One region of the Neobacillus niacini genome, then DNA from elsewhere that is predicted to be linked to it. Evidence: riboswitches for the same ligand, from Rfam matches in the RefSeq annotation. Region 1 holds a riboswitch; each other region holds the start of a gene.
The links. Region 1 has a riboswitch for S-adenosylmethionine ahead of ACN6MT_RS20735 (BMP family lipoprotein). Riboswitches for the same ligand answer to the same signal wherever they lie in the genome.
Positions count from the first base shown of each region.

Region 2: linked by a shared signal. The riboswitch ahead of ACN6MT_RS10305 (methionine biosynthesis PLP-dependent protein) and the one ahead of ACN6MT_RS20735 (BMP family lipoprotein) in region 1 are both predicted to bind S-adenosylmethionine.
Region 3: linked by a shared signal. The riboswitch ahead of metK (methionine adenosyltransferase) and the one ahead of ACN6MT_RS20735 (BMP family lipoprotein) in region 1 are both predicted to bind S-adenosylmethionine.
Region 4: linked by a shared signal. The riboswitch ahead of mtnW (2,3-diketo-5-methylthiopentyl-1-phosphate enolase) and the one ahead of ACN6MT_RS20735 (BMP family lipoprotein) in region 1 are both predicted to bind S-adenosylmethionine.

Region 1 is NZ_CP183883.1:4,200,406-4,207,907, reverse strand. It holds gene helD (RNA polymerase recycling motor HelD) at 1-1,785, shown strand, start outside; RNA gene ffs (signal recognition particle sRNA large type) at 1,847-2,112, opposite strand; RNA gene rnpB (RNase P RNA component class B) at 2,168-2,549, opposite strand; gene ACN6MT_RS20755 (DoxX family protein) at 2,743-3,117, shown strand; gene ACN6MT_RS20750 (NUDIX domain-containing protein) at 3,319-4,083, shown strand; gene pnuC (nicotinamide riboside transporter PnuC) at 4,097-4,792, shown strand; gene nadR (multifunctional transcriptional regulator/nicotinamide-nucleotide adenylyltransferase/ribosylnicotinamide kinase NadR) at 4,793-5,815, shown strand; SAM riboswitch class I at 5,962-6,070, shown strand; gene ACN6MT_RS20735 (BMP family lipoprotein) at 6,259-7,278, shown strand; gene ACN6MT_RS20730 (ABC transporter ATP-binding protein) at 7,344-7,502, shown strand, end outside.
Region 2 is NZ_CP183883.1:2,183,827-2,191,328, forward strand. It holds gene ACN6MT_RS10295 (bifunctional homocysteine S-methyltransferase/methylenetetrahydrofolate reductase) at 1-264, opposite strand, end outside; gene metC (cystathionine beta-lyase) at 267-1,454, opposite strand; gene ACN6MT_RS10305 (methionine biosynthesis PLP-dependent protein) at 1,454-2,569, opposite strand; SAM riboswitch class I at 2,651-2,767, opposite strand; gene ACN6MT_RS10310 (helix-turn-helix domain-containing protein) at 2,871-3,227, opposite strand; gene ACN6MT_RS10315 (hypothetical protein) at 3,741-4,760, shown strand; gene ACN6MT_RS10320 (YveK family protein) at 4,811-5,551, shown strand; gene ACN6MT_RS10325 (CpsD/CapB family tyrosine-protein kinase) at 5,544-6,185, shown strand; gene ACN6MT_RS10330 (oligosaccharide flippase family protein) at 6,235-7,502, shown strand, end outside.
Region 3 is NZ_CP183883.1:2,275,436-2,282,937, forward strand. It holds gene ACN6MT_RS10825 (alpha/beta hydrolase family protein) at 1-315, shown strand, start outside; gene ACN6MT_RS10830 (DUF2584 domain-containing protein) at 353-595, shown strand; gene pckA (phosphoenolpyruvate carboxykinase (ATP)) at 636-2,222, opposite strand; SAM riboswitch class I at 2,443-2,583, shown strand; gene metK (methionine adenosyltransferase) at 2,786-3,988, shown strand; gene asnB (asparagine synthase (glutamine-hydrolyzing)) at 4,187-6,079, shown strand; gene ACN6MT_RS10850 (gamma carbonic anhydrase family protein) at 6,842-7,354, opposite strand; gene ACN6MT_RS10855 (alpha/beta hydrolase) at 7,435-7,502, shown strand, end outside.
Region 4 is NZ_CP183883.1:5,288,319-5,295,820, forward strand. It holds gene ACN6MT_RS25900 (ZIP family metal transporter) at 1-574, shown strand, start outside; gene ACN6MT_RS25905 (aspartyl-phosphate phosphatase Spo0E family protein) at 584-820, opposite strand; gene ACN6MT_RS25910 (1,2-dihydroxy-3-keto-5-methylthiopentene dioxygenase) at 1,086-1,619, opposite strand; gene ACN6MT_RS25915 (methylthioribulose 1-phosphate dehydratase) at 1,646-2,275, opposite strand; gene ACN6MT_RS25920 (2-hydroxy-3-keto-5-methylthiopentenyl-1-phosphate phosphatase) at 2,269-2,940, opposite strand; gene mtnW (2,3-diketo-5-methylthiopentyl-1-phosphate enolase) at 2,941-4,143, opposite strand; SAM riboswitch class I at 4,220-4,328, opposite strand; gene ACN6MT_RS25930 (pyridoxal phosphate-dependent aminotransferase) at 4,406-5,584, opposite strand; gene ACN6MT_RS25935 (carbon-nitrogen family hydrolase) at 5,700-6,482, shown strand; gene ACN6MT_RS25940 (ATP-binding protein) at 6,517-7,502, opposite strand, start outside.

The DNA.
Region 1 (7,502 bases):
ATCGATTTAACTACACATGATGAGCTATTACAGAAATCCTTATCTGGTAAAGCAGACAATCGCTTAACCGAAATTGTCGCGACCATTCAAAATGAACAAAATGACGTCATTCGAGCCTCTCTTAAACATCCGATTATCGTTCAAGGAGCTGCTGGAAGCGGTAAAACAACGATTGCACTCCATAGAATTTCTTACTTTCTCTATTCTTCAGGATATCGATTTCCTCCAGAAAAATTAATGATTCTTGCACCAAACCGATTGTTTATTGATTATATTTCCGCTGTTTTGCCTGATTTAGGGGTAAACAAGATTAAGCAAACCACCTATATTGATTTTATGAGAAGTAGTCTGGGGAAGAAAATTAAATTATTAACGCCAAACTCAAAATTATTGGCCCTTATGAAAGGGGAAGGAAAATCTAAATGGTTACATTGGGTGTCGGGTTATAAGGGCTCCCTGGATTTTAAAGTACTAATCGACAATTATGTAAATGAAATCGAACATAATCTTGCACCAACAAAGGATTTTATTATTGAAAAATCGCTTCTGATGAGAGGGCAAAAAATTAATAAACTATTTTTAAAAGAATTTAATTACTTACCAATCTATAAAAGGCTGGATAAAATAAAAAATTTATTAGCCAATGATTTACGATTAAAAAAATCGATCATCCTAACCAAGATTAATAGTAAGTATGACGAAGCTTTAGAAAAGGCGCTATACAGTACTAGGATGGACGCAGATAAAAGAAGAGAAAAAGTCGTCACCATCATGGATACAAAAGAAAAACGAATTCGTACAGTAGAGCAGGAGTCAAAGGCGGCTATCAAGAATTATATGGATCCTTTCGTAAGAAAAGATATTTTTACCTTATATAAGGAATTGATGACATCGCCAGAACTTTTACACAAATATTCACACACGCTCACAGAAAAAGATTGCAAGAAACTAAGCCTCTATAATCAAAAGGTCTTTGCCAAAAAGGCAATGGAACTTGAGGATTTAGCTCCATTATTTTATATGAAAGCGAAACTTGAGGGCATTGATGAACCCTACAAAATGAAGAGTGTTTTCATCGATGAAGCACAGGACTACAGCTATTTCCAATTTGCAGCAATGAAGGAAGGCTTTGAAACAGATTTGTTTACGATTGTGGGAGACTTAGCGCAGGGGATTCATTCCTATCGAGGATTGGACAGCTGGGAGCCTTTAGTTACGGAAATTTTTCCAAATGCGAATTATCATGCCTTACAAAAAAGTTATCGAACAACGGTTGAAATCATGCATTTAGCGAATGAGATTCTTTCCATTATGGGCAAAGACTTGCCAATTGTACAACCGGTCATTCGGCATGGAGACAAACCACGCTTTACAAAAATGGATCCTTCCAACCTTCAACAGGTAAAAGGATTACTCGAACAAGATATTCAATTACTGAAAGAGCAAGAGCTCAACTCCATAGCGATTATTGGAAAAAACGACAATGAGTGCTTGAGAATATTTAAAATGCTCGAGAAAAGCGATCTGCCAATTCAGCTGTTAGAAGAAAAAGAAGATATGAAAAAAGGATGTGTCGTCATCGTACCATCCTACCTTTCAAAAGGATTGGAATTTGATGCCGTCCTGATCGTAGCTTTGGAAGAAGCGTATCGTGAAGAAGAGTTGGATATTAAATTATTGTATGTAGCGATGACAAGACCGATGCATAAGTTGTATTTATATGCGGCCGAACCATCACAATTGTTATTAGAAAAAGTAAACATTTCTCATTTGGATATAAAATAATAGTGACAGGCACCATTCAAATTTGAATGGAACCTGTCACTATTTTTTCGTATATGTAACACCGTGCACCTGCCTCTGATGAGAACAACCAAGCGTTACTTGTAAAGACTAGCTCAAACTAGGCTGACCCGCGGCACATAGTAGTGACTACTTATGGCTGCTTCCTTCCGGACCTGACCAGATTCATAGGTACCATTGCGCAGGACCCAGTTTTTCAACACTATTTTTACAAGGCAGACCTTACATGTTCAAACCTCGGGCAGGAGTTCAACCCCGCTATGGCGGATTGCGGGTAATAGGGCACCGCCAACTCCCCGTCTAGCACGGTATGTATAGGCTAGACTATTACTTATGTTATATTTATAAAGCTGGCGCATGAAATGGCTGTAAGCCAGGTTCTGTTCCTTCGTGCTCAAACGATGCCAATCTCGCACAACAGGTGTAATCATATGACTATCAGTCAAAAATGACCGATCCATCCGTTTGGTTCATTTCCCTCAGGATGGTGCCCCTACCAAAGTTTGGGTTGCTCGCTCGCGGGGTTTACCCGTTCCATTTCTTCCGTTTCCAGAAGAATTCGTCACTGTGGCACTTTCAGGGTACTAAGAGCATATCCATGATGGACGTAGCATCATTTCCCCGCCGTCAGCAGTAAATACTGCTGCCCACCTTTGCAGATGGCACGAACACTCCGGGCGTCTCAGCACCGGGCGAGCCTGGACTTTCCTCAACTCATTATACATGAGCCGCGATTACTCACCATTTCATGTTTGTGTCTCTCGACTACGGTTATAACTATATCATGTGAATGGATTATAGTCATTAGGAGGGTCTCTCCAGAGGTGGTTAATTTTGGGTGTCATCATAACGAAAATCCTGAAGTGAACGAATATTTAAACAAATTAATGTATATATATAGAGAGAAAGTTAGTAACCTCATGAAAGGATGATGTCTGAATGGATTGGCTATGGCTGGTTGGTCGGGCAGTATTTGGTCTTTATTTTGCTTATTCAGGTCTAAATCATTTCATCCAATTTCAAGGTTTGAAGCAGTATGCATCCTATAAGGGAGTACCAGCACCAGGACTATCTGTTGTGGTAACCGGATTAATGCTCCTGGCAGGAGGATTAAGTATCCTCACAGCATACTGGGTAGAATGGGGGCTTTACTTATTAGTAATTTTCCTCGTTGTTTCAGCTTTCATGATGCATAATTTCTGGAAAGAAACCGATCAGAACGCCAGAGTAGGCGAGATGAATCAATTTCTAAAGAATATTGCATTAGCAGCCGCTGCTTTAATGTTACTTTCCATCACGAATTGGACTTGGTAACACAAAAACTAACTAAAAATTCTTAGCCTAGGGGAAACTGACTCTAGGCTATTTTTGATGCTCCCTAAACCCTGCAAGGTCGGTTTGGAACGTATATCGGGGATTCGCACATAAATTTGTTACTTGACGAAAAACAAATTTTGGAATATATTTTAATTAACGATTAACAAATTGTTAATTAAAACGAGGTGAAAAAATAATATGAGAAACAAATTTCAAACACCAGATGGTTACACCAGTGATATTGCTGTCTTTACCATAACATCGGAAAGTAATGGGGAATATAGACCACCCATAAAAAGTTTGAAGATTATGCTGATTAAAAGAAGTGAGCAGGATCATGAAGGAAACCCCAATATTGAAGCAGGAAAGTGGGCACTGCCAGGTGGATTCGTTCAACCTGATGAGACTGCATTACAAGCTGCAGAACGCAAACTTAAGGAAGAGACAGGAGTGGATGGACTGCGAATCAAACATTTTGGCGTTTATGATTCCCCAAGTCGGGACAAAAGAGGCTGGATTATCTCAAATGCTCATTATGTCATAGCGAATGAATCTTCCTTAAAGAACCGCAAAACTACTTATGATGCTCAAGATATTCAACTCTTTTCTATGGAAGAGGCTCTAGCCCTTAATCTTGCATTCGACCATCGCAGCATTATTGATGACGCCCTATGGTTTATTAAGAAGGATATGGCCCTCACCACACTTGCAAAACATTTCCTTCCGGAAGTATTCGTGTTATCAGAGCTGCAAGGCGTTTTATTAACCGTATTGGATGATCCAGCCATCTCGACCGATGCCGCATTTTTTAGGAAAGCACCCACACTGCCCTTTATTGAAGCGGTTTTGGAAAACGGAAAACCAAAGAAATCAAATGCCTATTCAAAAACACCAGCGCAGCTGTACCGGTTTACCGATTATCAACCAATTGTTTCTGTTTATAGAAATAAATTAAAAGGCTAGGGGAGAGATACAAATGGGGATATTCAAGAATTGGACGCGATTTGAAATAGGATGGTTGTTAACCTTTACTTTCATTAACATTTACTTGTTCTTTGCTTGGTCAGACTCACTACTAGGCTTTATTTCATCTATAAGCGGTATGCTTTGCGTCGTTTTGGTTGCTAAGGGGAAAATCGCTAATTACTATTTTGGGATTGTCCAAACATTAACCTACGCCTATATCGCATATGGCTATGGTCTTTACGGTGAAGTGATGTTAAATGCGCTGTTTTATTTTCCGGTACAATTTATCGGAATCTATTTGTGGAAAAAGAACAAAACCGAACAGGGTGTAAAAGGGGAAGATGTCATGGTAAAAAGTCTTACAAAAACCGGCTGGTTCTATACGTTGTTATCGATCCTCATTCTTACGATTGGATATGGCTTTTTCTTAAAATACCTAGGCGGCAATCTTGTATGGACGGATTCAGCCACAAATGTTTTATCGATTGCAGCACAAATTTTGATGTTGAAACGGTATACGGAACAATGGCTCTTATGGATTTCAGTCAATGTCTTATCGATCTTCTTATGGCTGGGTGCACTTATCTCTCAAGGTGGAAATGATGTCTCCATGTTAGTCATGTGGTCAGCATTTCTGGTCAATAGCATTTACGGCTATGTGAACTGGAGAAAGTTATCAATCAAACAAATTCAGGAGGCGGCTTAAATGACAATTGGGTTTATCGGAGGAAAATTCTTGCCCCTGCACCTTGGTCATGTTTATGCCATTGTTCACGCCTCAACGATAGTGGATGAACTGTATGTTGTTTTATCTCATAGCGAATTACGAGACAGAGAGCTTTGTAAGAATACAAAAATGAACTATATTCCAGCTCAAATCCGGTTACGCTGGCTTTCGCAATTAACCAAAGATATGCCGAATGTAAAAGTAATCAGTATTGAAGATGATCAAGATAACGACAATTACAATTGGGCAGAGGGAGCACAATTCATAAAAAGAGAAATTGGAAAGCCAATCGGTTACGTGTTTAGTTCAGAGCATGAATATAATGAGATGTTTAAAGAATTATATCCTAGTGCAAAGCATAAACTGATTGATCCCACGCGCTCACAAGTAAACATCTCAGCTACAACCATTCGTAACGAGGGTGTCTTTAAACATTGGGAGTTTATTCCTGATATTGTTCGGCCTTATTTTATAAAAAAGATTGTGTTAATTGGGACAGAAAGCTGTGGGAAATCAACCTTAACTCGAAACCTTGCCAAAATCTATAACACTACCTATGTCGAGGAATATGGGCGGTCTTTATGTGAAGAATTAGGCGGCTGCGACGGAATTATGGTGAAAGAAGATTATCAACGAATTGCTTATGGGCATAAGATGGAAGAATTTAAAGCAATTGAAAAAGCAAATAAGCTTGTGTTTATCGACACCGAAGCCATCGTAACTCAATTTTACTCCCATCTATATAATGAAGCAGATCAGCCGATCCTTGATGAAATCGCAAAACTACAAGATTATGATCTATGGCTTTTCCTGGAGCCCGATGTAAAATGGGTGGATGACGGCTTGCGTGTTCACGGTGATGAGAAAGTTAGGGACAAAAACAATCTGCACCTAAAGGATTTATTAAATAAGCATGATATTGACTATAAGATCTTGATGGGTGATTATGAGAGACGGCTTAAAGGTGCCATACAACATATTGAAAAATTGCTGCAGCAATAATTCTCCACTAAAACAAACTGTTGAAAAGCAGTTTGTTTTTTTACTATTTAAAAAGTATTGTAATTTTAAAACTTTTAAAATATAATAAATCTAGTTTTTATTATTGTTATGATGTTTATAATGTTTACGTTTCATACATATCGTTTACCTTATCCAGAGAGGCAGAGGGACTGGCCCGATGACGCCCGGCAACCGCTATATTTATATAGTATGGTGCCAAATCCTACAGAACGAGTTCGTTCTGAAAGATAAGGAAGAGTATCGTCATAAACCCTCTTCCTATCTTTCGGAAGAGGTTTTTTTTATGGGCCGAAACAGCAAAACACGAACATTAAAATAAAATATTTAAAAAATGTTCGATTTTGTATTGCTATATTTAAACTTTTTTAGTAAATTAGTAGACAAATAGTAATAAAAACGAAATATTACACAGGGGGAACATCATGAGAAAACTACTTTCACTTATCGTACTAGCTTTAGTCCTGCTTGTAGCAGGATGTGGGGCACAAGAATCATCTGGGAAAGATACTTCGTCAAACAAAGAGGATAAGAAGAAAATCGCACTTGTTCTGCCTGAGAAAATTGGGGTTAACCCATTCTTCCAGCAAATGGATGAAGGTGCAAAAAAAGCAGCAGAAGAATTTGGAGTGGAATTGAACACAATCGAATCTACTGATCATTCAGCAATCGAAGAAAACCTTCGCGTAGCTGTGGCAGAAGGATACGATTTAATCATTACTTCATCATTTGAATCTGAGGATGCATTGAAAAAGGTAGCAACAGAAAATCCGGATCGTCAATTTGCGATTATTGATACCGTTGTAGACCTTCCAAATGTTCAAAGTGTAAATTTCAGAGAGCACGAAGCGGCATTCCTACTTGGAGCTGCAGCAGGTCTTTCTACCAAAACCGACAAAGTGGGTATGGTAGTAGCAATGGATATTCCACTTATGAAAAAATGGTCAGTTGCGTTTGAACAAGGGTTGAAGGAAACCAATCCAGACGCGGAGTTCTTAGTAAACTACGTTGGAGGATTTACAGATCCTGCGAAGGCAAAAGAATTAGCTTTATTACAAGCTTCTAAAGGAGCAGACTTCGTGGCAGGGGCTGCTGCAGTCGGTGATCTAGGAGTATTTGAAGCAGCAAAAGAAAAGGGATTTTTTACATCAGGTCAAGACGTTGACCGTACTGAGGTAGATCCTGAGCACGTAGTTCTGTCACAGCTTAAAGGAACAGATGCTGCTGCCTATGAAACGATAAAAGCATTTGCAAATGGCAATTTTAAATCTGGTGTGGTCGAGTATGGCTTGAAGGAAAAGGGCGTTGGCTTAACATATGTAACACATGAAAGCAAAACTCCGCTTAACAGCTTTGTTGGACAAGAAGTGATTGACCAAGTAAAAGCACTTCACGAAGAAATTGTATCTGGAAAAAGAGAAATCAAAAATCCACTGAGCAATTAATCTGAAAAAAGTAAACCGACTGCACAATGATGTAGTCGGTTTCGATTTTTAAAGGGGGGCAAACCATGACCTATGTGTTAGAAATGAAGGAAATGACCAAAAAGTACGGTGAGTTTCTTGCGAATGACAAGATTTCAATACATTTGAAAAAAGGAGAGGTTTTGGCCATTGTCGGCGAAAATGGTGCCGGAAAAACGACCCTAATGCGGATGCTTTATGGACTT
Region 2 (7,502 bases), 2.0 Mb from region 1:
ATTCTCGACAGCGGCGCTGTTAATTGCTTTAACAGAGTCCTCTAGACCATATCTCTGCAGTTTTAGATAATTCGCTGCATAGGTATTGGTTTGAATGACATCCGCACCTGCTTCTATATAAGCTTTATGAATCTCTTGTATTTTTTCCGCATGGGAAAGGTTCAACTCTTCCAAGCAGCTATCTTTGCCGAATGAATATAGAAGGGTGCCCATGGCACCATCACCTATTAAAATTTGGCTTTTTAATTTTTCTAAAAAGGTCATGATCATTCTCCTTGCTGCAAGACCAATAGTTTTTCTTTCACCTGATGTAAAGCCTGAGAGAAGTCATTTATGAGATCATCTGGATTCTCTAAGCCTACGGATAACCTGATGAGGCTGTTTTTAATTCCTCGTTTTTCCCTTTCCTCTTGCGACATCGCTGCATGTGACATTTTTGCCGGAAAGGATAGAATGGATTCGACCGCACCAAGACTAACGGCAAAAACAGGGATTTTTACATTGGTTAGAAAGACTTGAAGTGCTTTTTCATTCTGGAATTCAAACGATAAAACTGCACCTGGTCCAGCAGCCTGACTTTTTTGAAGCTCGTGCTGTGGATGATTTTCAAGGCCTGGGTAATAAACCTCTTCGATTAACGGGTGTTCCGCTAAAAATTCTGCTATTTTAATTGCTGATTTTTGTGACTGTTCGAGTCTGACATGCAGGGTTTTTATTCCTCTAAGCACGAGCCATGCATCCTGTGGCCCAAGTACGGCGCCGAAGGAGTTTTGTAAGGAATACAGCCTTTTACCTAATTCCTCATCCTTAACAACCGCTAGACCTGCAACCACATCGCTATGGCCGGATAAAAACTTAGTTGCACTATGAAGGACAACATCTGCTCCTAGTTCTAAAGGTCTTTGATATTCAGGGGTTAAGAAAGTATTATCTACATAAGTGATTGCGTTAATCTCTTTCGCAAAACTTGTAATTGCTTTGATATCCGTTACCTTCAATAAAGGATTAGACGGTGTTTCTACGTAAAATGCTTTGGTGTTAGGCTTGATTGCTGCTTTTACTTGATCAAGATCTGTCATGTCAACAAAGGTATGTTCAATTCCGAAGCGAGTCAGTACCTGAGTGACCATACGATAGGTACCGCCATACACATCATCGGTAATCACGATATGGTCACCAGATGATAAAAGAAGGAAGGCAGTTGAGATAGCAGCCATTCCTGACGAAAAAGCAAAGCCACGCGTTCCGCCCTCTAACTCTGCAATAACATCCTCAAGCGCTTCTCTCGTAGGATTTCCACTTCTAGCGTAATCGTATTTTCCGTAACGATCTAAATCAAATTGATGGAAGGTCGAAGCATGTTGAATGGGCACGCTAACGGCTCCCGTTGCCGGATCGACTTTATGCTGATTATGAAGGAGCTTGGTTTCAAAACTATAATTTTCTGAACTCATTATCTAATCACTCCTTCTTTTAATTTTGCTAATGCCTGTTCAAGATCTTGAACAATATCAGTTGGATCTTCCAGACCAACGGAGAACCTTAATAACCGGTTACAGACACCTGATTGAATTCGAATCTCTTCTGGAATATCTGCATGAGTCTGTGTTGCAGGATACGTGATAAAACTTTCCGTTCCGCCCAGGCTTTCGGCAAATGTGATAAGAGAAAGACTTTGAAGGAATGGATTTACCCAAGCTTCGTCTTGTAAGCGGAAGGAAACCATTCCTCCTTTTCCTGGATAAAGGACATCTGTTATACCATCATGATTAGAAAGGTATTCAACAATCGCCTTTGCATTGCTTTCATGTCTTTGCATTCTTAGTGATAAAGTTTTCATTCCGCGCATAACTAACCAAGAATCAAAAGGGCTAAGAACACCGCCGGCTCCATTATGATGGAAAGCCAATGCCTCACAAATTTCTTTACCCTTAGCAACAATTAGACCTGCAAGGACATCATTATGTCCGCCTAAGTATTTCGTCGCACTATGAATGACGATATCCGCGCCTAACAAAATTGGCTGTTGGAGAAGCGGGGTATAAAACGTATTATCAACAATCAGAACAATTCCGTGCTTTTTCGCAATTTTAGACACAGCACCTATGTCTGACTGCTGCATAAGTGGATTAGTTGGAGTCTCAAGAAAAATCGCCTTGGTTTGAGGGGTTATCCTTCTTTCAATTTCTTCTGGACTACAAGTATTAACATATTGGGTTTTCAAGCCCCATTTTTTAAATCCCTTTTCTAGTAAACGAAATGTTCCTCCGTACAAATCCTCACTCACAATCCATTCGTCCCCGGACTCGAAAAGAGAAAGAATCGTAAATATGGCTGCCATCCCTGAGCTGCAGGCAAAGCCTTGATCCGCACCTTCTAGGTCGGCAATCGCCTTTTCGAGAAGCTGGCGGGTAGGATTACCTGTACGTGAATAATCATACCCTGTGGATTGTCCAATTCCCTCGTGACGGTAGGCTGTTGAAAAATAAACAGGAGGATTTACGGTGCCTGTCACCGCATCACTTCTATTTCCAATTTGTGCTAACTTCGTATCAATCTTATATACCATTATCTTTATCCTCCTTTATATAAACAAAAAAAGCCTTCTATAAGAAGAAGACTTTTGGATGCACATTAGCATAGGTCATTCTTCTTATCTCACAAGTTAATAAATAACTTGATGGACTTAGCACCTTTTCAATGAAAAACAACATTGAAGGTTGCTGAGACTTCATAGGGCCATTCCCTCAGCCTCTCTTGATAAGAAAGTACAATATTTAGACTTTTTATAAAATTTACTACACTAAAGGAGAAGTGTCAATGCATTTTACAAATTAATATCAAACAATTATTAATGAAAGCGGTTAATCTTATTTTTTGTTTTTTTCCCATATTTTAAATTTAATATAGTTTATATATTCTTTGAAATCATCTTTATTAATTCCGTCTTCAATGGCTTTTTCTACTAAACTTTTCCACTCTTTATCAAGCAGCCAATCTCCACTGTTTTCTATCTGATTCTCTATTGAATCCATCCCAGTCAATAAATATTCAATAGAAATGTCTAAAGGTTTGGCAACCTTCATTAGAAAATGTATAGATGGATTTTTATTTAGGTTCCGTTCAATATAGCTTAAATAGGATTTTGATACATTAGCGAGGTCAGCTAATTCTGTAATTGAATATCCTTTTTGTTCTCTTAAGATCTTTATTCGTTCTCCAATCATAGGCTTCTCCTTATGACCAAATTTATAATTTTCTTTCCTTCTGGAAACTTGCAAAAAAAATGAGTAGAAAGACAATCTGCATATCATGGGGTTATTTAGAGTGTTTAGTAAAATAATGAGGCCCTGCAAATACACTTGAAAAGTATAAAGTGAATCCAATCATGGATTAACTTAAAAGGCTAGAGAGGAACAAACTATTTAAACATTAATCATATTATAAACTAAAAATTGTTCTCTTTAAAGAACTAAATTTTGATAAAAAAAATCATGGCTTTCTAAAATTTAAGAAGGAAATGTGTCAAATATTGAGGGAAAACAGGAAAAATTGGTATGTGTTTTGGATTTGTTTTTTCGACCCACAGTGCTATAATGTTCTTAATATCGAATTGGTTATTTGTGTAAAACGGGGACTCTTATAAATTGGGATTAAGTAACGATTAGTGCTAAAAAGTGTTTCACAGTATATGGAGGTGCAAGGATGAGAGTTCTCTTAACAGGTGGTTACAGAAGATTATGAATAAAAGGAGTTTGATACTATATTTTTCAGTATTAATGTCGGTAACAGCTATTCTTTTCTTATATAACAATGAAGTCAATAACAAATATGAACAGGAAGACAAAGTAGTAGCAAGGGCAGTTAATGTTCAGACCGAATATGTGAATGTGGATGAATTTGGTGCTAATGGAGAGGATTCGAAAGATGATTCCCAATCCATACAGGCAGCAATAGATTATAGTTATGATTCAAAAATTGGAAAAGTTAAGCTACTTGGAAATAAAAAATATATTTTGAAGCAGGGACTGGTATTAAAAGCGGGAGTTGAACTAGAATTTGGTCAAAATACGAGGTTAAGAATAGATGGGAATTTCCGAGCAATCGATGTGAAAAAGAATGCATCAATCTTAAATGGTGTTCTTGAAATTGTTAATCCTAACTTTAGTTCAGATGCCATTTACATCGACGGTGATCAGAAAATTTGGTCATGGGATAGAACGCAAATAAAAAATGTAACAATCGTAAACGCTGCCGGTTCAAATAAAGGTACAGGTATCCATCTTTATGCCGGTGAGTCAGGTCATTTCATTTCTTTTATTAACTTTATCGATATACGAATTGCTGGATTTCATACTGGTGTTAAATTAGAAGCTGTTAAACCAAAGGATAAAGATAAATATAGTTTTATTAATGGCAACCGATTTATAAATCTAACATTAGATGACTGTATAAGAGGAATTGATATTATTAGTTCCATTACGATTCCAAATGAAAGTTCTGGTAATGAATTTAGTGGTCTTCAAATTCAGGTGTCTAAACATACGAAAGAAGTAATAACAGTTAACGGTTCTGATAATAAATTTGAAGGTATGATATGGGACGTTCATCTTTTAAAGGACAATAAATCAATAATAGAATTTTCGAAGGATTCTATGAGGAATAGTTTATTTTCTAATATAGGATCAGCCTATATTAGAGATAAAGGGAAAAATAATTATTATTCTTCACCGGAAGAAGAGGCGAAGAATAATAGATAAAAGGCACAGCATTTTTGTTTATAGATAATTTATTTTCTTTGGAGGTTATTATGGACGAAAGAATCAATTTAAAATTATTTTTGCACATTATCCGAAAGAGAATACTTACCATCATTATTACAGTCCTAATTGTTTTTTTATTAACCTTGGCAATATCGGGATTTTACTTAAAGCCGACCTATGAAGCCACTGAAAATATATTAATTGGTAAATTAGAAAAGAATGAAAGTACTTATGGCGGTGCACAAGAGCTAAGTATGTTACTTGCTTCTACCATTGATTTCATAAAGAGTCCTGTAGTACTAAATTCAGTTCAGAATGAGCTAAATATTTTGGATGATGAATTAGCGGAAAAAGTGGTTATTCAAAATAATAGAAACTCACAAATTATCAATATAGTGGTTAGAGACAGTAATATAGAAAATTCGAAGGAGCTCGCCCACACAATTGCCACTGTCTCTGTTAATAAAATGCAGGAACTGTTTGGTGTCAGTGATATTAAACTATTACGTGATACAAATGGGGAGCCGTCAGTAAAGAAAGTTGGAAGTATGACGATAAATATCGCAATTGGTATAATGGTTGGTTTTCTATTTGGAATCGGTCTTTCAATGCTTAGAGAGTACTGGGATGATTCAATAAAGGATACAAGAGAAGTGGAAGATATACTAGGTTTATCTGTTTTAGGAGAAGTCAATTTGAAGAATAAAAGAAACAAATCTAAAAATAAAACTTATACGAAGCCTAAGGCTGAAATCTTAAGAAGAAATGGGGAACAAATCGGTGTTTAAGAAAGATGAAACAATAAAAAGAATGCAAAGACTACAGCTCAATGAGGAATCAGTTAGTAAGGAACAAATTAGAATGATCCGAGCTAATATTGAATCAAAATTAGATAGGGATTCTAATTCATTTATGTTGACCTCACCTACCCAAGATGGAGAAAAATCAATTATCTCATCTAAATTAGCCTTATCATTTGCTGAACAAGGGAAAAAAGTCCTTTTAGTGGATGCCAATCTAAGGAAACCTACTCTGCACAATTGGTTTAATCTAGATAATGAAACTGGTTTAACCAATGTGATTACGAAGGAGGAAGATCTCCACCTTCATTGTAAAGAAACGTTATTTCCTGGTCTGTATCTCTTACCAACCGGTCCTATTCCTTTAAATCTTTCAGACATATGGATTACGAAAAAGATCAATCAATTGGCAAGAAAATGTCAATCAGAATTTGAAATCGTTATTTATGAGGCTCCACCGTTTTTGACCGTATCAGATTCTCATATTCTAGTAAACCAATGTGATGGTGTAATTTTAGTGGTAAGAGCTAATAAAACCAAGAAAGAAGAGGCACTTAAGACGAAAGAGTATATAGAGAGAACAAGTCAAAAAATCCTTGGAGTCATTTATCAAACAGGATAATGCAGGCAGTAGTTTTGGTAACCAGGTGTCAAAATAAGGTGGCTAATTCATGGACAATATAGTTAAGAAAAATTCAATTGCAAAGAATATTATACATTTATTTTATAGTACAGCTTTATCTAGTGTATTAAATGCTGCGGCGTTAATCGTGTTAGCTTATTATTTACAGTCTTATTATTATGGAATGTTTAGTGTTGTTTTAGCGTTTGCCATGATTATGGGCTATTTTACAGATGCTGGACTAAGTGACATCGTCCTAAGAGAAGGGTCTAAGAAGGAGGTTAACACATCCATTCTTATTTCCTCATACGTGAAAATGAGAATGGGTTTACTGGTCGTTACATTTCTATGTGGATTCCTAATTATTCATCTATCAAACGCAGGACAACGAGAAATCATTCAGACATCCTATTTTTTGATAATCCCAATGGTTACAGGAATTGCATTACAAAGCATAGGAACAACCTATTTTCAACTGATTGAGAAAATGCAGTTTTACGGACTAATCCGTATTATTTCATCTATTTGTTTAGTAGTCACCCTTACAATTGGGATGATTCTTCAACTTAATCCACTGATCATTTGCACTCTATATGGACTTTCTTATTTTGCAGCAGGGATTTTTGGGGTCTGCCTCGTTAGTAAAAATGTAAATATCCGATTGAAAGGCCCATTCCATAAAGGATTATTACAAAATTTAGGCTCATTTACATTAGGTGGTTTGATTTTTGTCATGCTGCCTCAATTAGGACCGCTTGTGCTGGAAAAGACGATAACCCTTAAAGAAGTCGGCTTATTTGCAGTAGCATATCGAATCCCGCAAGCCCTCCAGCAGATTCCCTTTATTGTTGCTGGAGCCTATTACCCGGTATTGTTTAGATCATATAATAATAACCTTTTACAAGATCACTTAAAATACAACATTGAGCTAATAAAAATTATCTCTTTAGTTGGAATGGCCATGACAATTCCATTTTACTATATGTCAGAAAGTATTATTCAGTTGTTATTTGGTGAAAAGTGGATTCAAGCAGCCTTACCACTTAAGATTTTATCAGTAATGTTAATATTACAGGCGATAAATATTGCCTTAGCAGATGGATTAACGTCAAGAGCATTACAGTCTTATCGTACCGGTGTTCAATTAATCGCAGTTTTTCTTGGTGTTTTACTTTATATGTTCTTTAGTAAATCTTATGGCGTATCTGGTGCAGCAGTTGCTGGTGTAATGATTGAACTGTTATCCTTACTAGGCTTTTGGTTATGCATACCAAATCGCTGGATTATTGCAAAAAGGGTAATTGTTCCGTACTTAGC
Region 3 (7,502 bases), 1.9 Mb from region 1:
AGAAAAGATTTACGGAAAATGATGAAAAGGGTGATTGGCGGTACACCTGGAAAATATCCTGAGAGATATGAAGAACGAACGCCTCTTTATGAGCTTGAAAAGCTTATAGCTCCTGTTTTAATCATTCATGGAGTTAATGATCAGAATGTATCGGTGGAGCATGCCTATAGGCTGGAAAAAAGGCTTAAGATGTTAAATAAACAGGTGGAATGTTGGTATTTTGATGATTTCACCCACTACTTTCCTCCTGCAGTTAATAGAAAAATCGTGAAGGATTTAGCGAAGTGGATGAAATCCCAAATCAAAAGATGTTAAAATAACAGTAAGACCAATTAAAGAGGAGCGGGTAGATATGGGTATGCCCCTTGAGTTGAATACGATGATCGTTACAAAAGGAAGAGAAAAAAGAATTGAAGAAAATCTTTTCGTATTAGAAAAAGAAGGCTATCGACTTTATCCGATTGATATTCAAATTGAAGTAAGAAAAACTATTGAAAGCGATACGAGCGGAACAGCTGTCATTAAAAAAGTAGAATGGCAAGGAAGCCGCACTTTGTTAACTTATCAATTAATTTCACTAAATTCTACAAATTAGTAAAAAGCCCTTATCGACAGCGATAAGGGCCTACTTTTTTCTAGGCAATAGGTCCGCCTTTTTCTTCAATCTCAGCTGAAACTTTTGTGAATTTCTTAAAGTTTGCACGGAACTTACCTGCTAATTCTTTTGCTTTATTTTCATAATCTTGAGGGTCAGCCCAGGTTTTGCTTGGTTGAAGGACCTCATCAGGTACACCTGCAATGTGGAGTGGAATATTCAGTCCAAAAATATCATCTTTTACGGTTTCAACATTGTTTAGTTCACCTTCAAGTGCTGCCTGAATCATCGCCCTTGTATAGGATAACTTCATGCGGCTGCCCACTCCGAATTCTCCCCCAGTCCAGCCAGTATTCACTAGGAAGACATTTGCATTGTGCTCAAGGATTTTTTCACCCAGCATTTCTGCATAACGTGTTGCTGGCAATGGCAAGAACGGTGCACCAAAGCAGGTAGAGAAGGTTGCTTCTGGTGAGGTAACTCCTCGCTCGGTTCCTGCCAGTTTGGACGTATAACCACTCAAGAAATGATACATTGCCTGCTCTTTTGTTAACTTTGAGATTGGAGGCAGTACTCCAAATGCATCGGCGGTTAAAAAGACGATGGTATTCGGATGACCAGCAATGCTTGGTTGAACAATGTTATCGATGGCATGCATCGGATATGCAGCCCTCGTATTCTCAGTTAGAGAACCGTCGTCATAATCTGCTATTCTTGTATCTGGATTCAGAACAACATTTTCTAATACAGAACCAAAATGGATGGCGTCAAAAATTTGCGGCTCTTTTTCCCTTGAAAGATTAATGGTTTTTGCATAGCAGCCACCTTCGATATTAAACACACCATTTGATGACCAGCCATGCTCATCATCACCAATTAAGCGGCGTTTTGGGTCCGCAGATAAAGTGGTTTTACCGGTTCCAGATAGACCAAAAAACAGTGCAACATCACCTTCAACACCAATATTAGCAGAGCAATGCATAGAGAAAATATTATTCTCAGGTAAAAGATAGTTCATAATCGAAAAGATCGATTTTTTCATTTCACCAGCATATTCTGTACCGCCAATTAAGATGGTTCGTTTTTCAAAAGAGATAATAATAAAGGTTTCAGACTTTGTTCCGTCTACGATAGGATTTGCTTTGAAGTTAGGAGCGGAAATCACAGTGAAACCAGGTTTATGTGTCAGCAATTCTTCTTCACTTGGCCTAATAAATAATTGATGGGCGAATAGATTATGCCAAGCCAATTCATTGACCACTTGGATCGGTAATTGGGTTTTTTTATCTGCCCCAGCAAACCCTTTAAAAACGAAGATTTCATTTTGTCCTTTTAAGTATTCTAATACTTTATGATAGAGGTTATTAAAGACATCTTCAGATATTGGCTGATTTAAATTGCCCCAATCAATTTTATCCTTAATGGAGTCTTCCATAACAATAAATTTGTCTTGAGGCGACCTGCCAGTATATTTACCCGTTGATACACTAATGGCACCAGTTGAGGTTAATTTTCCTTCATTTCTAGATAAGACTTTTTCCACTAATTGAGGAACTGACATTTGAATGTGCACATGACTTTCTTCCAGCAATTGGCTTAATTCATTTGGGATGTGGACTGAATTCATATCAGAACGAACCTTCCTTTGCAAGTTTTTAATATTCAATATATTCACAAAAAGTATAACACATTTAATTGAATAGTCTATACTAATTAGTAAATTTAGGTTGTATTAATAAACCGTAAATTAAAAATGGTAAAATTTCGTATGTTTATCCTAATTTTGCTAAAAAATTCATTGACAATGTTCGACAGCTTCAAGTATGATACTTATTTGAACGGATACTCTCTTATCCTGAGCTGGTGGAGGGACAGGCCCTATGAAACCCAGCAACCTGCTTTATGAGAAGACCATTATATTTATTGGTTCTATTCTCAAGTGCGAAGGTGCTAATCTGACGCAAGGCTTTGACCTTGAACGATAAGAGTGAAAGGACCGGAACAACCTTTCCTCGTAATGGTAAGGTTTTTTGTTTTGTATAAGACCTTTTATCAATAGAGTTATAATAAAAATCCTTTGTTTATTTCATACTAAGGGAATGAGTACCGTATCAATTTCAGTGGTTCTTGAAGTATACCTGTAACCTTCACATGAACCTTGATTTATCTCATATAAGAGGAGGAAATCAGATGTCAACAAAACGTCGTTTGTTCACTTCTGAGTCAGTTACGGAAGGTCATCCAGATAAAATCTGTGACCAAATATCTGATTCGATTTTAGATGCGATTTTAGCAAAGGATGCAAATGCTCGTGTTGCAGCTGAAACATCAGTTACAACCGGGTTAGTATTAGTTGCAGGGGAAATTACTACATCTACTTACGTTGATATTCCTAAAATTGTTCGTGAGACAGTTAAAGGTATTGGTTACGATCGTGCAAAATATGGCTTTGATTCCGAAACTTGTGCAGTATTAACTTCAATTGGAGAACAAAGTCCTGATATTGCAATGGGTGTGGATCAGGCACTTGAAGCTCGTGAAGGACTAATGTCTGATGAAGAAATTGAAGCAATCGGAGCAGGGGACCAAGGTTTAATGTTTGGTTTTGCTTGTAATGAAACAAAAGAACTTATGCCTCTTCCGATCTCTCTGGCACATAAGCTTGCTCGTAAGTTAACAGAGGTAAGAAAAGATGGGGTGCTTGAGTACCTTCGTCCTGATGGAAAGACTCAAGTTACGGTTGAGTATGATGAAAATGATAAGCCTGTTCGTATTGATACCATTGTTATTTCAACTCAACATAATCCTGAGGTAACATTGGAGCAAATCCAACGTAATTTGAAGGAATATGTTATTAATCCAGTGGTACCTAAAGAATTAATCGATGAAAATACAAAGTACTTTATCAACCCAACAGGACGTTTTGTTATTGGCGGACCTCAAGGGGATGCTGGTTTAACAGGTCGTAAAATCATTGTTGATACATATGGCGGATATGCTCGCCATGGCGGAGGCGCTTTCTCCGGCAAGGATCCTACAAAGGTTGACCGTTCTGCGGCTTATGCAGCGCGTTATGTTGCGAAGAATATTGTAGCAGCAGGACTTGCTGATAAAGTGGAAGTACAGCTTGCTTATGCAATTGGGGTAGCGAGACCCGTTTCAATTTCGATTGATACCTTTGGAACTGGTAAAGTGACCGAAGATGTATTAGTTGAACTTGTAGGTTCAAATTTTGACCTCCGTCCAGCTGGAATTATTAAAATGTTGGATCTCAGGCGCCCAATCTACAAACAAACAGCTGCATATGGTCATTTTGGCCGTACAGATGTGGACCTCCCTTGGGAGCGTACAGATAAAGCTGATGAATTACGTCAACAAGCAAATACTAAGTAAACCCAATACGGGAGTTGCATTTAATGTAACTCTCTTTTTCATTTCTACGTCTAAGTTTAGGGCAATGTGTTTAGGTGAAAACTATTTGTACCTGAATTTTCCTACCTTTCACACTGCCATTTTTATGTGAATAGTGGTAGGATAGGAGAGTATGTTTTTTAAGTTTTGATATTTAGATTGGAGTAGGTGACGTACATAATGTGTGGTTTTATTGGTTGTGTACACGACAAGGAACAAAACTATCGTGATGAACAAAAACAACAATTCAAAAATATGAACGATATTATAACCCATCGTGGACCTGATGATGATGGCTTTTATTATGATGGTCATATTCAATTCGGTTTTCGCCGTTTAAGTATTATTGATATTGAATGTGGGCATCAGCCATTAACGTATGAAAATGAGCGCTATTGGATTATTTTTAATGGTGAAGTTTATAACTACCTAGAACTTCGTGAAGAATTGCTCAAAGAGGGCTTACAATTTGTAACTAACTCTGATACAGAAGTTATTATTGCCTTGTATAGTCATTTGAAAGAAAAAGCGGTTGAAAAATTGCGCGGGATGTTTGCCTTTACCATTTGGGATAAACAAGAACAAACAGTGTTTGGTGCAAGGGATCCTTTCGGGATTAAACCATACTTCTATTTTGAGGATGGGGAAAGGACGTTTTTTGCTTCAGAGAAGAAGAGTATCCTTCTAGCACTAGAAAACGATGTTTTAGATTATGATTCTCTGCAGCATTATTTAACGTATCAATTTGTTCCTGAACCAAATACGATGTCAAAAGGCATTCATAAGTTAGAGCCTGGACATTATTTTACAAAAAAAATCGGCTCTCCAATGGAAGTTAAAAAATATTGGAAGGCACATTTTAATCCGGTTCAGAAATCAGAAGCGGCATTTATCAAAGAAATTCAAGAGGTATTAATCGATTCTGTTAAAATGCATATGAGAAGTGATGTTCCTGTTGGTTCATTCCTTTCAGGCGGGATTGACTCTTCGATTATTGCTTCGATTGCTAAACAATTTCATCCTGCCATTAAGACATTTTCAGTAGGTTTCGAGCATAATGGTTTTAGTGAAATCGATGTTGCAAAAGAAACGGCAGATAAACTTGGGGTAGAAAATATCAGTTATGTGATTACTCCTCAAGAATACATGAATGAACTTCCAAAGATCATTTGGCATATGGATGATCCACTTGCAGACCCAGCTGCAATTCCGTTGTACTTTGTGGCACGTGAAGCAAGAAAGCATGTTACGGTTGTTCTTTCTGGTGAAGGTGCGGATGAATTGTTTGGCGGCTACAATATTTATCGTGAACCACAGGATTTAGAAGTGTTTAATAAAATCCCAAGAGTAGGAAAAGTATTACTAAAAGGCATTGCGAACATGATGCCTGAAGGAATGAAAGGGAAGAGCTTTATTGAACGTGGAGTAACTCCTATGGAAGAACGTTATATTGGGAATGCTAAAATGTTCACAGAGGAAGAAAAAAGGGATTTGCTATCTGTTTACCGAGAAGGTATAAATTACTTGGATATCACAAAACCACTTTATGCTGAATCAAAAGGCTATGATCCAGTTGATCGTATGCAATTTATTGATATCCATACATGGATGCGCGGAGATATTTTATTAAAAGCGGATAAAATGACGATGGCTCATTCATTAGAGCTTCGAGTTCCATTTTTGGATAAAGTGGTTTTTGAAGCGGCGTCAAAAATTCCAACTAGCTTGAAAACCGCTAATGGTACAACGAAGTATATTTTACGAAAAGCTGCAGAAGGAATTGTTCCAGAGCATGTATTAAATCGTAAAAAACTAGGGTTCCCAGTGCCGATTCGCCACTGGTTGAAGAATGAAATGAACGAGTGGGCAAAAACGATTATTAGGGAAAGCAACACGGATCATTTATTAAATAAATCTTACGTTTTGAGACTTCTTGAAGACCACTGTCAAGGGAAGGCGGATAACAGCCGTAAAATATGGACCGTGCTAATCTTTATGGTTTGGCACCAGGTTTATGTAGAGGGGAAATATTCCTTTTCAGGACAGAAAGAACTCTTGACTATGAAAAACTAAAAAATTATTAATGGTGTCACTTGTGAGGGGCAAATAGGTTGCAATCTTACCACTTAACTCATAATTTACACTAAAAAAAGAATGGCTCGAAGTTATCTTCAAGCCATTCTTTTTTTTATCGGATAAATACTTTGGTAGATTATAACCTTGTGTCATGTTTTAGTGGTGCAGGTTCGAATAAAGGGAGAGACGAGTCCGAATAGGGAAAGCATTCGGACAAGGCAAGTCAGATTTGAGAGAGACGAGTCCGATTCGAGTAAGCATTTGGACAACGTAAGTCGGATTCGAAAGAGACGAGTCCGAATCGGGCAAGCATTCGGACAAGGCAAGTATTTGAGAGAGACGAGTCCGAATCGGGCAAGTATTTGGACAAGGAGACTCAGATTTCAGAGAGTCATGTCCGAATAAGGCAAGTATTCGGACAACCTGTGTAAGAATCGTGAGAGTCGAGTCCGAATCGGGCAAGCATTCGGACAAGGTAAGTCAGATTTGAGAGAGACGAGTCCGAATCGGGCAAGTATTTGGACAAGGAAAGTCAGATTTCAGAGAGTCATGTCCGAATCAGGAAAGTATTCGGACAAGGCAAGTCAGATTCCAGAGAGTCATGTCCGAATAAGGCAAGTATTCGGACAAGGCAAGTCAGATTCCAGAGAGTCATGTTCGAATAAGGCAAGCAATCGGACAACCCGAATCAGAGAGTCCAGTCCGAATTTGACCCAGTCTGAAAACTGAACTATTTTTTGTGTGTCTGAATTATTCATGTTATTTCTGTAACGACTTATAATATTGAGCCTTCTCTGCATATTCTGTATAGATCCTGTGCATTTCTTTTTTATCGTGCTCATTTAATTCCCTAATAACTTTAGCTGGTCTGCCAAATGCTAATGTATTAGGAGGGATTTTTTTTCCTTGAGGTACAAGACTGCCTGCACCGATAAAAGCACCTTCGCCAATCTCGGCTTGGTCTAGAATAATCGATCCCATACCAATCAATGCCTTCTTTCGTATAATACAACTGTGAAGGATGACCTGATGACCCACGGTTACCTCATCCTCTAAAATTAATGGGTTATTTGGGCTTTGGTGTAGAACAGAGTTGTCTTGGATATTTACTTTTTTCCCGATGACTGTAGGTGCAACATCTCCTCTAATCACAGAGTTAAACCAAACGCTTGATTCCTCACCTATTTCAACATCACCTGTAATGGTGGTAAAATCTGCAATGAAAGCAGAGTCCGCGATTTTGGGGTGTTTATCTTTGTATGGATAAATCATTTAGGTCGCTCCTTTTTGACTGAAATACATATTCATTCTAATATAATACTAAATAGAATATTTTTCTAGGAGGAAAAACTATGTGGAAGTGGGAAGCAGAAGGGGAAGTGAAGGCTGTAATTGTGATCGTTCATGGTGCAATGGAACA
Region 4 (7,502 bases), 1.1 Mb from region 1:
TATTCCTGAAGCCTTGAAGCTTGGGGGTTTTATTTCACTATCTCTCGGTGTATTCTTTGGGGTATTATCATTAACAACTCTCGAAAAAAAAATTCCGCATATTGATCTTGAACATAATCGGTATGGAATCCAATTTGATGAAAAGGCTTTGTTAATTATTGCAGCGATTACACTGCATAATATTCCAGAAGGTTTGTCGGTCGGTGTCAGCTATGCTTCGCAAACAGAAGATACGGGGAATTTAATCGCTTTGGCAATTGGGTTTCAGAATGCACCAGAAGGCCTTCTTGTTGCACTGTTTTTAATTAATCAAAAAATAAGCAAACTCAAGGCCTTTTTACTGGCTACTCTAACGGGGGCAATTGAAATTGTCACATCTTTTATAGGATTTTATTTAACCTCGTTTGTCCAAGGGCTTGTCCCCTATGGTCTTTCTTTTGCGGCAGGAGCGATGCTGTTTATTATTTATAAAGAGTTAATTCCAGAAAGCCACGGAGATGGTAATGAACGAGTTTCTACTTATGCATTTATTACTGGTCTTTTAGTTATGGTTTTTTTAATAGATATTTTTTAAGTGCTAATCCTATACAAATACTTTCGGCCATATCATTACCATTTGATTAAATGCGAATTTCACTTCTTCATTTGGCCGCGGAAATTGCTGGGCTGCTCTCTGATATTCATTTATTAATACATCTAATTCTTGGCTGTATTTTATTGTTTCTTCACTTGTGAATCCTTTTTTATTTGCACAATTTATCATCATTGCTCGTTTGACTTTTATTGCGTTAAGCATCTCAGAAGGGTTATAACTATCCATGTACAATCTCTCCACCTACTCCTTACTCTTTTACACTAAACTGTTAAAAAATTGATTACTTGATGAATTATGACAAGATTTTAGTAAAAAGTAAATACTTTCGCAAAAGTAGACAAAACAAGCATTTTATTGCATTATTCGACAAATTTCACATGCTGTTCTTTGTTTTTACGACAATTTTCCATCTGATTTCGGTAATTTTTTAGTAAATACATTTACTAAAACACAAAAAAAAACTGGCTTTTTAGCAGCCAGTTAACATAAATTATTGATGAATTTCTTCATTTTCGTATATTGGCACCCAGCCCTCTGTAGTAACAAAAATACGAATAGCGACTACTTTTCGATCTTCTTCTAGTGTAAAATAATGTCTTGTGTTTTCTGGAACTGAAATTAAATCTCCTGGATTAAGATGAACTTCGAAAAACTCACCGTCTTTTCCTTGGATTACAAACACTCCATGACCACTTACGATAAAACGAACTTCATCATCCGTATGGTGGTGCTCATTTTTGAAGTTTGTTAGCAAGGTATCTAAATTTGGAGTATTATCAGACAATGAAATGATATCCTGCGCTTTATATCCTCTTCTAGCAGAAATATCTGAGATTTCAGTTGAAAAAACATTTAGGATTTCATTTTTTTCTTCATCACTTAAAAGATACTTTTCAACAAGCGTAGCTGGAAGTTTTGTAATATCCCAATTTTCATAAATTACATCTTGTGTTGCTAGGAAACTTGCTACCTCTTCTTGATTTTGAATTTTGTCTTCTCTATTTTGAAATGTAATATATGCCATTATCTGATCAACTCTCCCCTATTAATTTATACAACTTTAAATAACTGGTATGGCTTATGTTCTAGTAAGCGTAATTGGTATTTAAATAAAAACTCAGAAGCCTCAAGAATTTTTTTTGCCTCAAATGCATCTCTTCCCCATACAGTGATACCATGATTACGGATTAATACAGCACCCGAATCTTCTTTAATATGCTCAGAAAATGCATGTGCAAGCGTTGGGATATGAGCATAGTTTTTAATAATTGGAATCGTCAGCACTGCGTCCTCTTCCCATTTGTTGAAAGCCTTAATCAGCTCCTGCCCCTTAAACGTCACCTCACCCTGATTACCATAAACCTCTGATATTACATTATTATCTATGGTGTGAACATGGAGACTACAGCCTGCTTTGGTTTTACGATAAATTTCGACGTGAAGCAGCGTTTCTGCAGAAGGCTTTAAGTGAGTTTCTTCAACTGCATACCCAAATTCATCTACTAACAAAAAGTCCTCTTCTGTACGTTTGCGTTTATCCTTACCACTCGCGGTAACCAGAAATTGCAGAGGATTATCACTTACCTTAATAGCAAGGTTGCCGCTTGTTCCCATAAACCAATCGCGCTCAGCTAGTTCATCCTTTATATCTGCTAATTCCAGCCATTTTTCTTTTAACATGATGTCCTCTTCACCTCAATCTGATCTTTAATTTCTTCTATACAATCATAAAAGGTAGTAAACCCTTTATAATTTAAACCCCATTCAGAACATTTTTTCTCCAGTAGATCTCTTGCCAGCACGAAATTTGCTTGTTTAGCCGCTTCAAGATCGGTTACGGAATCACCGATTACAATCTTATAGATATCTCCATCTTTATTTAGCTTACGGATAATACTAGGCTTGCAGCACCCGCATTCATTTTCACATAAAGAATCACAGGTATACGGCCATAGGATTTTTATATTTTCCCCTGAAAAATCGCTGTGGTTACAATAAATCCCTTCAAACGGACCGTATTTTTCAAGAATTGGATAAACAAAGAAATCAATTCCACCGCTGACAATATACAAAGGGATATTCTCTTTTCTTGCAAACTCCACAAATTCAGAAAACCCTTCTCGTATCCTGGCGTTTTCGATGGCAAACTTTGTAATTTCTTCTTTTTTGCTGCTTGGTAATTCTGCAAATAATTTACCTACACCTTCACTAATGGAAATCTCTTGTGATAAAATTTGGTCTTTAATTTGCTCCCAATTAGGTGGTGCAAATTTTTTCATGATTGCTATGATGTTATCACTCTCGGTAATTGTCCCATCAAAATCACAGTAGATAACAGGCTTCATCTATACTGACACCTCTTGATTTCCCCATAACTGCAATGCACTCTTAAGCTCTGGGTAAAGATGGGCACCTTCGGCTAGTGTTTTCCCCTGAAGATTTACTTCAATTGCTTGGCGGAATGCAAGTCCGCCGCCGCGGGCACCATTTGGATGACCATGAACGCCGCCTCCAGCGTTAATAACAGATTCAATCCCAAAGTCCCGAATCAAGAGTGGCACTAAACCTGGATGTATGCCTGCTGAAGGGACAGGAAACGACCGCTTTATAGTGTCCGCTTTGATTAATTCTTCTGCAATAGAAATAGCAGAGGATTTCTCTAATGCCACTGTTCCATATGGTGATGGAAATAGCGACAAATCAGCACCAGCAAGTCTAAGCAGCTTACCTAGTAATAAAGAATGAGAGAGGCCATACTGGGAAGATGATGTTAACGCCCCGCTTACAGCAGGATGAGCCATTAATGGCAATGCAATTTGATCATCCTCGCGTAACTCCTGCAGAACGTCCAATCCATAGGCAAAAACATTAAAAAGTAACAAGTCTGCACCAAGCTCTTTTGCTTTCCGTGCTTTGTCCTTCAATTGTGATGTTCTTCCTGTTAGATTTACCGCATACAAAGTGCGATGTCCGGTTTGTTCAAATACTTCCTGTAACACTTTTTTGCCTTCTGAAATTCTTTTTTCAAACGGAGTCAGCTCATTTTCAAAAAGAATTTCGTCATCCTTTACGAAATCAACACCACCAAGAGCCTGCTGCCTTAATTGCTCTGTTAGGAAACGAATATCCTTCCCAAGAACTCCTTTAAAGATGCTCATTAATAGGGGGCGGTTAAAAACCCCAAGTTTTTCTCGTAACCCTTCAATCCCAAATCTGGGTCCAGGAAATTTACTTTTTAATTCATTGTCAAACTGTAAATCTATTAATTTTATTTTTCCGTCTAATGAAAGTTTTCCAAAAACGGTAGTCAGAATAGCAGGAATATCATTAGAGAAATTAATCGTTGGATATGCTATACGGATTATCGACTGTTCCTCATTTATTCCCTCAGTCGATACTACTTTGCCCTTGTGCTTGCGTAATTGACTCTGTTCTAGTTCAGGTAAGTTCGTCCATGAACCGACAGTCAAACCTAAAGCAATTTCCTCAGCTTTTTTTTCTAGATTTTTTTCACCATGAACTAGGTAGGTAGCTATTAATTCAGTCAATTTTACTCTTCCTTTCTCAAAAAAACATAAAAAACCTCTTCCAAAAAAGAAGAGGTTAGCATCGCAAACTAACATCTTCTCATCTTTCAGCTTGTGCTGCAAGATTTAGCACCGTGCCTAACATAAATGTTAAGTCGGTTGCCGGGCTTCATAGGGCTTTTCCCTCCGCCTGCTCTCGATAAGAAAACGATCGTATTATTTATTGTTATCACGTTGATAAACTATATTTTGCATTATCCCAAGAATCACATTTTTTGTCAATCTATTTTTTGAATATTTCTAACTCACTAATTCTTCTAACCGCTTCACCTAAACGCTCCTCACTTGTGAGCAAACCAACCCGGACATAACCTTCGCCTAATTCACCAAATGCAATCCCAGGTGCCACAGCAATATGTGCTTGTTCCAGTAAGAGATCGGCAAATTCAGTTGATGTAAGTCCGTCAGGAACCTTTAACCAAGCAAAAAATGACCCCTTCGGCGCTGTCACATTCCAGCCGAGAGAACGAAGTCCGTCTATTAAGACATTTCTTCTGCGCTCATAGAGATGATTCAGTTCTCGAACACACTCCTGCGAACCGGTTAACGCTTCTCTTGCAGCTTCCTGAATGCCGCCAAATATGCTGCAATATAGGTGGTCTTGTAAAAGCTCAATGGCTGAAATAACACTGCTATTGCCTACAGCGAATCCGACACGCCACCCCGCCATATTGTAGGTTTTCGAAAGAGTATATATTTCAATCCCAACTTCTTTTGCTCCATCAATTTGTAAAAAGCTCAATGGCTTTACTCCATCAAACCCTATTGCCCCATATGCAAAATCGTGTACCACACAAATATCATTAAGGCTTGCAAGTTTGACCGTTTCCTCAAAAAATTCCTTCGTGGCTGCAGCTCCTGTTGGATTGTTCGGGTAATTAAGGAACATTAATTTAGCTCTTTCAATCGCCTCTGAAGATAAATCATTATAGTCAGGCAGGAAATTATTAGCTTCCCGTAACGGCATCATTACCATTTCTGCTTTTGCTAAAGCTACCCCAGATAAGTAATCTGGATAACCAGGATCAGGAACAAGCATTGTGTCACCTGGATCTAATAAGCATTGCGGAATTTCTACTAAACCAGCTTTACCTCCAAACAAAATGGCTACTTCCTTGTCAGCATCAATCGTAACGTCATATTCTCTTTTGTAAAAATCGGCGGCTGCCTGCTTTAAATAACGGTGTCCCTGAAAAGGGGAATACCTGTGATTTGCAGGATTAGCAGACGCTTCCTGCATTTTTTTCACGATATGATTTGGGGTAGCCTGATCGGGATTACCTTGTCCTAAATTGATTACATCATAGCCTGCTTCAATGTATTTTCCTACCTTTTTAACTAAAGAAGCAAAAAACTGTTTCGGAAGATTGTTTAAAATTTGAGATGTTGGAAATTGTTTCATCATATCACCTGCTTTAATTAGTACATTTTATTGTTGAATTCTAGTCACAAATGATATAACTTTTAAGACAGCTTGTAAAGAAAAAATTCCGAAATTTCAAATGAGGTGAAGTTAAGTGAAATTTAAAATAACATGTTTGCAAATGGACATTGCCTTTGGAGACCCAAATAAAAACTACCAACACGCAGAAAAACTTATCGAAACAGCAATGAAGGAAAATCCAGATATTATTGTTTTACCGGAGTTATGGACAACAGGGTATGATTTGACACGACTTGATACAATTGCAGACAGAAATGGTGAAGAAACCATTGATTTTTTACAGAAAGCAGCGAGGAAATATCAAGTTCACTTTGTTGGAGGTTCAGTGGCAAATCGAAGTGATCTAGGAGTTCAAAATACCCTCCTTATTATTGATAATGAAGGTAGGCTTGTACATTCATATAGTAAATTACATCTTTTTAAATTGATGAATGAACATCTTTATCTAGAATCAGGTAAGGAGAAAGGGTTATTTGAATTGGATAGCCGTACTTTTGGCGGAGTAATTTGCTATGATATTCGTTTTCCTGAATGGATACGTGCACATACCGCAAACGGAGCGGAAGCTTTATTCGTTGTTGCAGAATGGCCTGCTCCACGTTTATCGCACTGGAGATCACTGCTTATAGCAAGAGCAATTGAAAATCAGTGTTTTGTCATTGCTTGCAACCGATCCGGTTCCGATCCAAATAATGAATTTGCCGGACACTCGATAATTATTGATCCTTGGGGAGATGTTATTGCTGAAGCAGGAGCAAGTGAGGAGATATTGTCTGCAGTAATTGAGTTAGACCTCGTAAAAGATATTCGAAGGCAAATCCCTATTTTTGAAGATAGAAGGCCAGATCTATACTAACAAAAAAACCACTTCCTTTATTGGTAGTGGTTTCCTATACTTTAGCTAAATGATTCAATGGTATCCTAATCTTAAATAAGGTTCCTATCCCTTCTTTACTCTCTACTTCAATACTTCCATTATGTTCTTCGATAATTCGATAACTTACCATCAATCCAAGCCCCGTACCTTTTTCTTTGGTCGTGTAAAACGGCTCCCCAAGCTTTTTTATTTTATCAGAGGGTATTCCCTTTCCTTGGTCACAAATCGATATCTGTATAAATTGGTCATTGATGGTACTTATCGAAATCTTAATTACTCCGCCGTTTGGCATGACCTCAATTGCATTTTTAATAAGATTTATAAAAACCTTTTTTAATTGGTTTGGTTCACAATTAACGTACTCTAATTTATCTTCATAATGAGTATGAAATTGAACATTATATAGTACCGCTTGTGCACTTAATAAATCCACTGTTTCCCTCATTATTTGACAAATATCCTTCTCTTCATACTTGGTTTCTTGAGGCTTTGCCAAAATTAGGAATTCATTAATAATAGAGTCAATTCTCGCTAACTCTGAGGTAATGACATCATAATACATAGAGTGCTCGGCTTTAATACTAGGCTCTAGTAATTGAATAAACCCTTTCAAAGCAGTCATTGGATTTCTAATTTCATGGGCAATTCCCGCAGCAAGCTCACCAATAAGGTTTAGTCGGTCAGATTTCCTCAACTGCTCTTGCATTTGGGCCTTTTCAGTTACATCTGTAATAACAGTGAGATTCAATCCATCGATAATTCCGCGCTTTGTAGAGTAATCAAAATGTCTTACTACCCCGTCAGTCCCTTCAATCACCATGGATGAACATTGTTTACCATTATTTGTTACCTGCTTAAAATGATTAATTATTTCCTCACTTAAGTGACAAAATAAATCTAGTACAGAGCGTCCTGCCATTTTATCTTTTGAAAGTCCAAATATCCTCATGGCAGAACAATTGGTATCGACAATTTTATACATGTCATCCCATAAAATAA